DNA from 2 places in the Sphingopyxis chilensis genome. Region 2 is predicted to be linked to the other one. Evidence: riboswitches for the same ligand, from Rfam matches in the RefSeq annotation. Region 2 holds a riboswitch; the other holds the start of a gene.
The links. Region 2 has a riboswitch for cobalamin ahead of VSX79_RS04245 (TonB-dependent receptor plug domain-containing protein). Riboswitches for the same ligand answer to the same signal wherever they lie in the genome.

Region 1: another riboswitch for cobalamin. It lies ahead of VSX79_RS18375 (TonB-dependent receptor plug domain-containing protein); the one in region 2 lies ahead of VSX79_RS04245 (TonB-dependent receptor plug domain-containing protein).

What each region holds. Positions count from the first base shown of each region.
Region 1 covers NZ_CP142394.1:3,905,735-3,909,146, reverse strand. The annotation lists gene VSX79_RS18380 (S41 family peptidase) at 1-915, shown strand, start outside; cobalamin riboswitch at 969-1,153, shown strand; gene VSX79_RS18375 (TonB-dependent receptor plug domain-containing protein) at 1,302-3,260, shown strand; gene VSX79_RS18370 (DUF1636 domain-containing protein) at 3,260-3,412, shown strand, end outside.
Region 2 covers NZ_CP142394.1:953,710-957,121, forward strand. The annotation lists gene cobO (cob(I)yrinic acid a,c-diamide adenosyltransferase) at 1-155, opposite strand, end outside; gene VSX79_RS04245 (TonB-dependent receptor plug domain-containing protein) at 155-1,999, opposite strand; cobalamin riboswitch at 2,177-2,393, opposite strand; gene VSX79_RS04250 (acetyl-CoA C-acyltransferase) at 2,448-3,412, opposite strand, start outside.

The DNA.
Region 1 (3,412 bases), 1.0 Mb from region 2:
ACGGCGGGACTGGCCGATGCGCTCGGCCCGAACGATCCGGGGGTGAGCCGCGTGCTGCGCATCACCGACGCGGCCGGCACGCGCGACGTCACCGTCGCCAAGGCCGATTATTCGCTCGACCCGGTTTCGGACCGCTATGGCGCCAAGGTCATCACCGAGGGCGGGCGGAGCTATGGCTATCTCAACCTGCGCAGCTTCATCTCGTCGGCCGACGGCCAGCTGACCAATGCCTTCGCCGATTTCCGCGCGCAGGGCGTCACCGACATCATCATCGATTTCCGCTATAATGGCGGCGGTCTGGTTTCGACGGCCAATCTTATGGGCGACCTGATGGGCGCGGGGCGCGCCGGCCAGCTCTTTTCGCAGACGCGCTTTCGCAGCAGTAAGTCGAGCGAGGACGACGAGCATCGCTTCGCGCCGGTCGCGCAATCGATCGCGCCGACGCGCATCGCCTTCATCGGAACCGGATCGACCGCCTCGGCCAGCGAGCTGGTGATCAATTCGATGCTGCCCTATCTCGGCGCCGACATGACGCTCGTCGGCAGCAACACCTATGGCAAGCCGGTCGGCCAGATCGCGCTCGACAAGGCCGAATGCGACGACCGCATGCGCGTGGTCGCATTCGCCACGGGCAATGCCGCAGGACAGAGCGATTATTATGACGGGCTCGCACCGAAGATCGCGAACAGCTGCGCCGCGAACGATGATCTGACGCTCCCGCTCGGCGACCCGCGCGAGGCGTCGATCCGCGCCGCGATCGACTTCCTCGCCGGCAACGCCTGCCCGACCCGGATCGCCGATGCGAGTGCCGGCGCGGCGGCGCGCAGCAGCCGGATGCTGGTGCCCGCGGCCCCCGCGATGCTGGTGCCCGAGCGCCCGAGCGCGGCGCAGCGGGAATTGCCAGGGCTGTTCTGACCGATCGCGCGCTCCCGTCGCGGCGATTGACCGCGGCCGCCAAAACCGGCTAACGGCCGCGGCAAGCGACAGGTTCCTCGGCGACGGGGACTAAGAGGGAACGGGAAAACCCCGGCTGCCCCTGCAACTGTACGCGGCGAGCCATCGGCCACATGCCATTGGGACTTTCAGTCCCGAGAAGGCGGCCGACCGGCGCTGACCCGCAAGCCAGGAGACCTGCCCGTCGCCGTCGTCTTTCGACCGGACAGGGTGTGCCGGGCGGACGGGGGTGAACCCGCATGACGACAAGCTTGGCCGCGTTCGCGCGCGGGCTCGATGTCGTGCGTCCCCAAAGGACAACCCATCGAGCCCGCGCGCGCGGGCGGCATTGTCGATGGGTTGATTATATGTTCAAATTTATTTTCCGAAGTTCGATCTGCCTTGCCGCCGTCGCGGCCTCCTCCGCCGCGGCCGCCGAGGACGCACCCTCCGCACACGCCGTCGCCGCCGACGGCGACAGCATCATCGTCACCGCGACGCGCGCGCCGCTGGCGCTCGACGAAGTGCCGTCGTCGATAACCGTGCTCGACAAGGAAGCGATCGACCGCGCGCAGGATATCGGCGTCACCGAATTGCTGCTCCGCACGCCGGGTATCAGCATCTCGCGCAACGGCGGCTATGGCACGTCGACCTCGCTGCGCATCCGCGGCGCCGAGTCCGAGCATAGCGTCGTCGTCATCGACGGGGTGAAGCTCAACGATCCATCATCGACCGGCGGCGGCTTCAACTTCACCAATTTGCTGGCGGGCGATATTTCGCGGATCGAGGTGCTGCGCGGGCCACAGTCGATCCTATGGGGCAGCCAGGCGATCGGCGGGGTCGTCAATATCGTCACCGCCTCGCCCGAAAAGGCGCTCGAAGGCAGCTTCGACCTCGAGGCTGGGTCGCGCCAGACCGTCAGCGCGCGCGCCGCGGTCGGCGGGCGAACGGGGCCACTCAGCTGGCGCCTCGGCGGCCAGCGTTTCACCACCGACGGCATTTCGTCGCACGCCGAGGCGTTCGGCGGCACCGAGCGCGACGGCTATCGCAACAGCAATGCCTCGGGCCGCGCCGAACTGGCGCTCGCCGACAATGTCAGCGCCGAAGTGCACGGCACTTATTCGAGCGGCCGGGTCGAATTCGACGGCTTCAACACCGATAGCAACGACTATGGGCTGAACAAGGAATTCGTCGGCTATGCGGGGCTGAATTTCGACCTTGCCGGCGGGCGATTCCGCAACCGGATCGCTTTTGCCTATACCGACACGAACCGCGACAATTTCAACCCTGACCGCGCGCGGCCGCGCAGTTTCGAGGCCGACGGCGCGAACAAGCGCTGGGAATATCAGGGTAGCTTCGACGTCAGCGCCCGCATCACCGCGATTTTCGGGGTCGAAAACGAACGCTCGGACTTTCGCAGCCGCTCGCCCTCGGCATCGCTTGGAACCCCGCTCCCCGATTTCGTGCGCGGCAAGGCCGAGATCACGAGCGTCTATGGCCAGCTCGGCGTCGAGCCGGTTGACGGGCTGACGCTCAACGGCGGCGTCCGTTACGACGATCATGATCGCTACGGCGGGCAGACGCTGTTCGCGGCGGGTGGCGTGTGGCGCCTTTCGACGGGCACGGTGCTGCGCGCGAGCTATGGCGAGGGGTTCAAGGCGCCGGGGCTTTACCAGCTGTTCAGCGAATATGGGAATGTCGGGCTCGACCCCGAGGAAGCGCACGGCTGGGAAGCCGGGATCGAACAGCATCTTCTGGGCCGCAAACTCGTCGTCGGCGCGATCTGGTTCGATCGCACGACGACGAACCAGATCATCTACAATGGCTGTTCGACGCCCTCGACCGATCCGCTCTGCACGGTTCCCGGCATCAACCCGCCCACCCCGCGCTTCGGATATTATCTCAACGTCGCGCGCAGCGAAGCGCATGGCGTCGAAGGCTCCGCGGCGCTCACCCTCGGCGCGCTGACGGTGGACGGCAATTATAGCTGGATAGCCTCCGAGGATCGTTCGGCGGGCGCCAATTTCGGCAATTGGCTGCCGCGCCGCCCGCGCTATACCGCCAATGCATCGGCAAGTTATGGCTTCGGCTTCGGGCTCGAACTCGGCGCGGCGCTGCGCTGGTCGGGCAAGAGCTATGACAATGCGAGCAACGCCCAGCGGCTGGGTGGCTATACGCTCGTCGACCTGCGCGCAGAAGTTGCACTGTCCGACGCGGTGAAGCTGTTCGCGCGTGCCGAAAATATCTTCGCCGAGCATTATATGACGGCCTACCGCTATGGCTCGCTCGGCCGCAGCATCTATGCCGGCATAAGGGGGCGTTTCTGATGCTGACACGCGTCGATCCCGGGCCCGCGGTGGTGGTGTGCAATAGCTGCCGCCACAGCCGCGCGGCCCAAGTCGATGCCGAAGGCGTGCGTGGCGGCGCGCGGCTGGTCGCGGCGCTGAAGCGTCTCAAGCTCGCCGAGCCGCGCTACGCC
Region 2 (3,412 bases):
GCCATGCCGAGTGAGGCAGAGGTCTTCCCCTTGCCGGGGCCGGTGTGGACGATCACCAGCCCCTTTTCGACCGTCTTCGCCGCGACCTTCTTGTTCTGCGCGGCCTGGATCTTCTTCATCTTCGCCGCATGTTCGGCGTCGGTGCGCGTCTTCATCAGAAGCGCGCCCGCACGCCGCCATAGGCGGCGCGGCCATAAGTGCCGTAATTGAAGGCGGTCGCATAATCGGCGTCGAACAGATTATCGACGCGGCCGTAAATCTCTAAATTCGGCCCGACCGGGACGGAGGCGCGGATGCCCGCCAGCGCATAGCCATCGAGCGGCACCGCATTCGCCGCATCGTCGAAGCTGTCGCCGACCATGGTCAGCGTCGCGCCGGTCGACAGGCCGAACGACCAATCATAATCGGCCGACAGGCTGACCGCATGTTCGGCGCGGCGCGGCAGGCGCTTGCCGTCGAACACCGCGCGTCCCGAGCGGTCGCGCGCATCGATATAGCTGTATGATGCGGTGACGTTCAGCGCGTCGATCGGCCTCAGCGCCAGCGTCGCCTCGACGCCCTTCGCGCGCGTGCGGTCGATATTGCCATAGGTGAAGGCCGTATTGTCATAATTGATCTGGTCGTTGGTGTTGCGCAGGAACGCGGTGAGCGAGACCAGCGCACGCCCGTCCGCGAGGCTCTGGTCGATCCCGACATCATAGCTTTTCGACCGTTCGGGGCGCAGCGCCGCATTGCCGCTGAAAGCGTCGTACAGTTGGTAAAGCGACGGCGCCTTGAATCCCTCGCCATAGCTTGCGCGCACATTGGTTGCGCCGTCATTCGGCGAATAATTGGCGTTGGCACCGAATGTCGTCGCGCCGCCGAACTGGCTGTGATCGTCATGACGGAACCCGCCCGTCACCGACAGCCCGGCGAACGGCTGGACGATGCCGAGCGCATAGACGCTGTCGATGTTCGCGCGCTGGCTGTCGGTCGATCCAAAGCCGAAGAAATCATAATCGGGGCGCTCATGCTCGTAACCGAAGATCAGCCTGGCCTGTTCGACGGGCGTCACCACGCCCTGATATTCGAAGCGCAAATTGGTGCCCGAATAGCCATAGTCGGGCGCAGTGCCGCGCATGAAATAATAATCGCGGTCGTTGCGCAGCCAGGTCACCGCGGCGCGGCTGGTGAAACGGCCGTCGAAGAGGCCGAGGTTTAGCCCCGCATAGCCGACATATTGGTCGAGCTTCGCGACGTCGGCGCTGTCCGCCGGCGCGCCGAAGAAGCTGTCATAATCGAGGTCGGCGTTGATATAATAGCCGCGCAGGTCGAGGCTCAGCGCGTCGCTGAACGCGACCTTCAACCGCGCGTTGCCGGCGAAATTCTTGTAACCGTCCTTCTCGGCGCCGACCGCCGCCGACGAAATGCCGTCGGTGCGGAAATAGGCGCCGCCGATGCCGCCCGAGATGCGTCCGGCGGTGCCCGACACATCGGCCTTGCCGGTGAAGCTGTCGCTATAACCATATTCGGCCGATCCCTTGGGGGCAAAGCCTTTAGCCGGGGTCGCGGTCGTCAGGCTGACGACGCCGCCGATCGCCTGGCTTCCGTGCACGACCGAATTCGATCCGCGCAGCACTTCGATCCGGTCGATATTGCCGGTCAGCAGGTGCCCGAAATCATATCCGTCGCCGATGCCGCTCGGGTCGTTGACCTTGACGCCGTCGATCAGCACCAGCGTCTGCGTCGTTTCCGCGCCGCGCAGAGATATGCTCGCCACCGATCCCATGCTGCCCGTCCGGCTGAACCGCACCCCCGGGGTCGTGGCGAGCAGGTCGACGACGTCGACCGACTGACGCGTCTCGATCGTATCGGCGTCGATGATGGTAATCGCTTGCCCCGCCTCGTCGCGGGGCTGTTCGATGCCCGACGCGGTGACGACGATATCGTCGCCGGTCTGCGCGAAAGCGGGCGTCGCCGCCGTCAGTGCGATCAAGGATAGGGTCGTGGATTTCAACATGGGAGGCCCCCGCACGCCGGCAACGAAGGCGGAGCCTGCCGAAACGCGAGCGCGATCGACCGATGCTGGCGTCGCAAGTGGCGTAAAGGCCTGCAACCCCGGCACCGAAGCGGCCCCAGCCGCTTGGTCGTCGCTCGACGGAAACCTCCGTGCCTTGGCCACTCCCTGGGCCCTGGCATTGAGCGACCCACGCCGGCAGGTCTCCTGGCTCGCGGGTCAGGGCTTGATGCACGCCTTCCCAGGTTTCCCCAGTGGCTGATCCGCAATTCCGGACCAGTGCATCTCGCTCGCCGCTTACAGTTGCAGGGACAGCCTCGGTTTCGGCGCGCCTTCCGACACGCCTACCGCGTTCCCATTTTAAGCCCTCTCGGGCACCGGCGCGATCATATGCGGAGCAAGCCCCGCACGCGCCGCCCATAGCGGAACGGCAGTTTTGCGCAATCGGGATTTACAGTCGTTCGATGACCATCGCCGCGCCGACCCCCATCGCGCCGGTCAGCACGACCAGGCCGTATTGGCCGCCGCAGGTGTCGAGCGCATCGAGCAGGGTCGAGGTCAGGATCGCGCCGCTTGCCCCCATCGGGTGCCCCTTGGCGAGGTGCCCGCCGCTGACATTGACGCGCACGGGATCGGCTTCGCGGTCGCGCAGGAATTTGGCGATTGTTACCGCGAAAGCCTCCATGAACTCGATCCGGTCGATGTCGTCCAGGGTCAGCCCGGCGCGCGTCAGCACCTTGTCCATCGCCGCGAAGCCGGCGGTCAGCGACGCGGCCGGATCTCCGCCGCTTTCGGCAAAGGCGACGACGCGCACGCGCGGCGTGATGCCAAGCCCTTCGCCGCCGACCAGTGCCAGCCCCGCGCCGTCGCAGATCGGCGGCGCGTGCGCGATGCTGTGGAGTGGCTCGAACCTCGCGCCTTCGAGTGCGCCGGCATATTGCTGCTGCAATTCGCCGAACGCGGGCGGCGCGGCGGCGAGTGATTCCGCGGTGGTTTGCGGACGAATACACTCCTCGCCGACCAGCGGGCCTGTTGTGATCCGCGATTTTTGAAGCGTGGCGTTGTTTTCGGCGGTGCCCGCCTTTCGTTGCGAAGCGAGAGCCACAGCATCGAGTTCGGCGCGGCTGATGCCCTCGGCATTGGCAAGGCGATCGGCCGCGAGAACAGGCGGGACGAAGCGCGCGCGGGGCGGAAGTTCGTCGTTGGTATAGAAACCCGCGCAATCGCCGAGAAAAGGCGCGCCGCTCATCGATTCGACACCCCCGGCCAGCACGTGCGTCGCTTCGCCGCTTGCGACCTTCGCGACCGCCTGACCGATCGCCGACAGCCCCGACGCGCAATAATTGTTGATGCTGTGCGCCGCCACCGTGTCGGGCAGGCCCGCATGCAGCTTCGACACCAGGGCGATATGTCCGC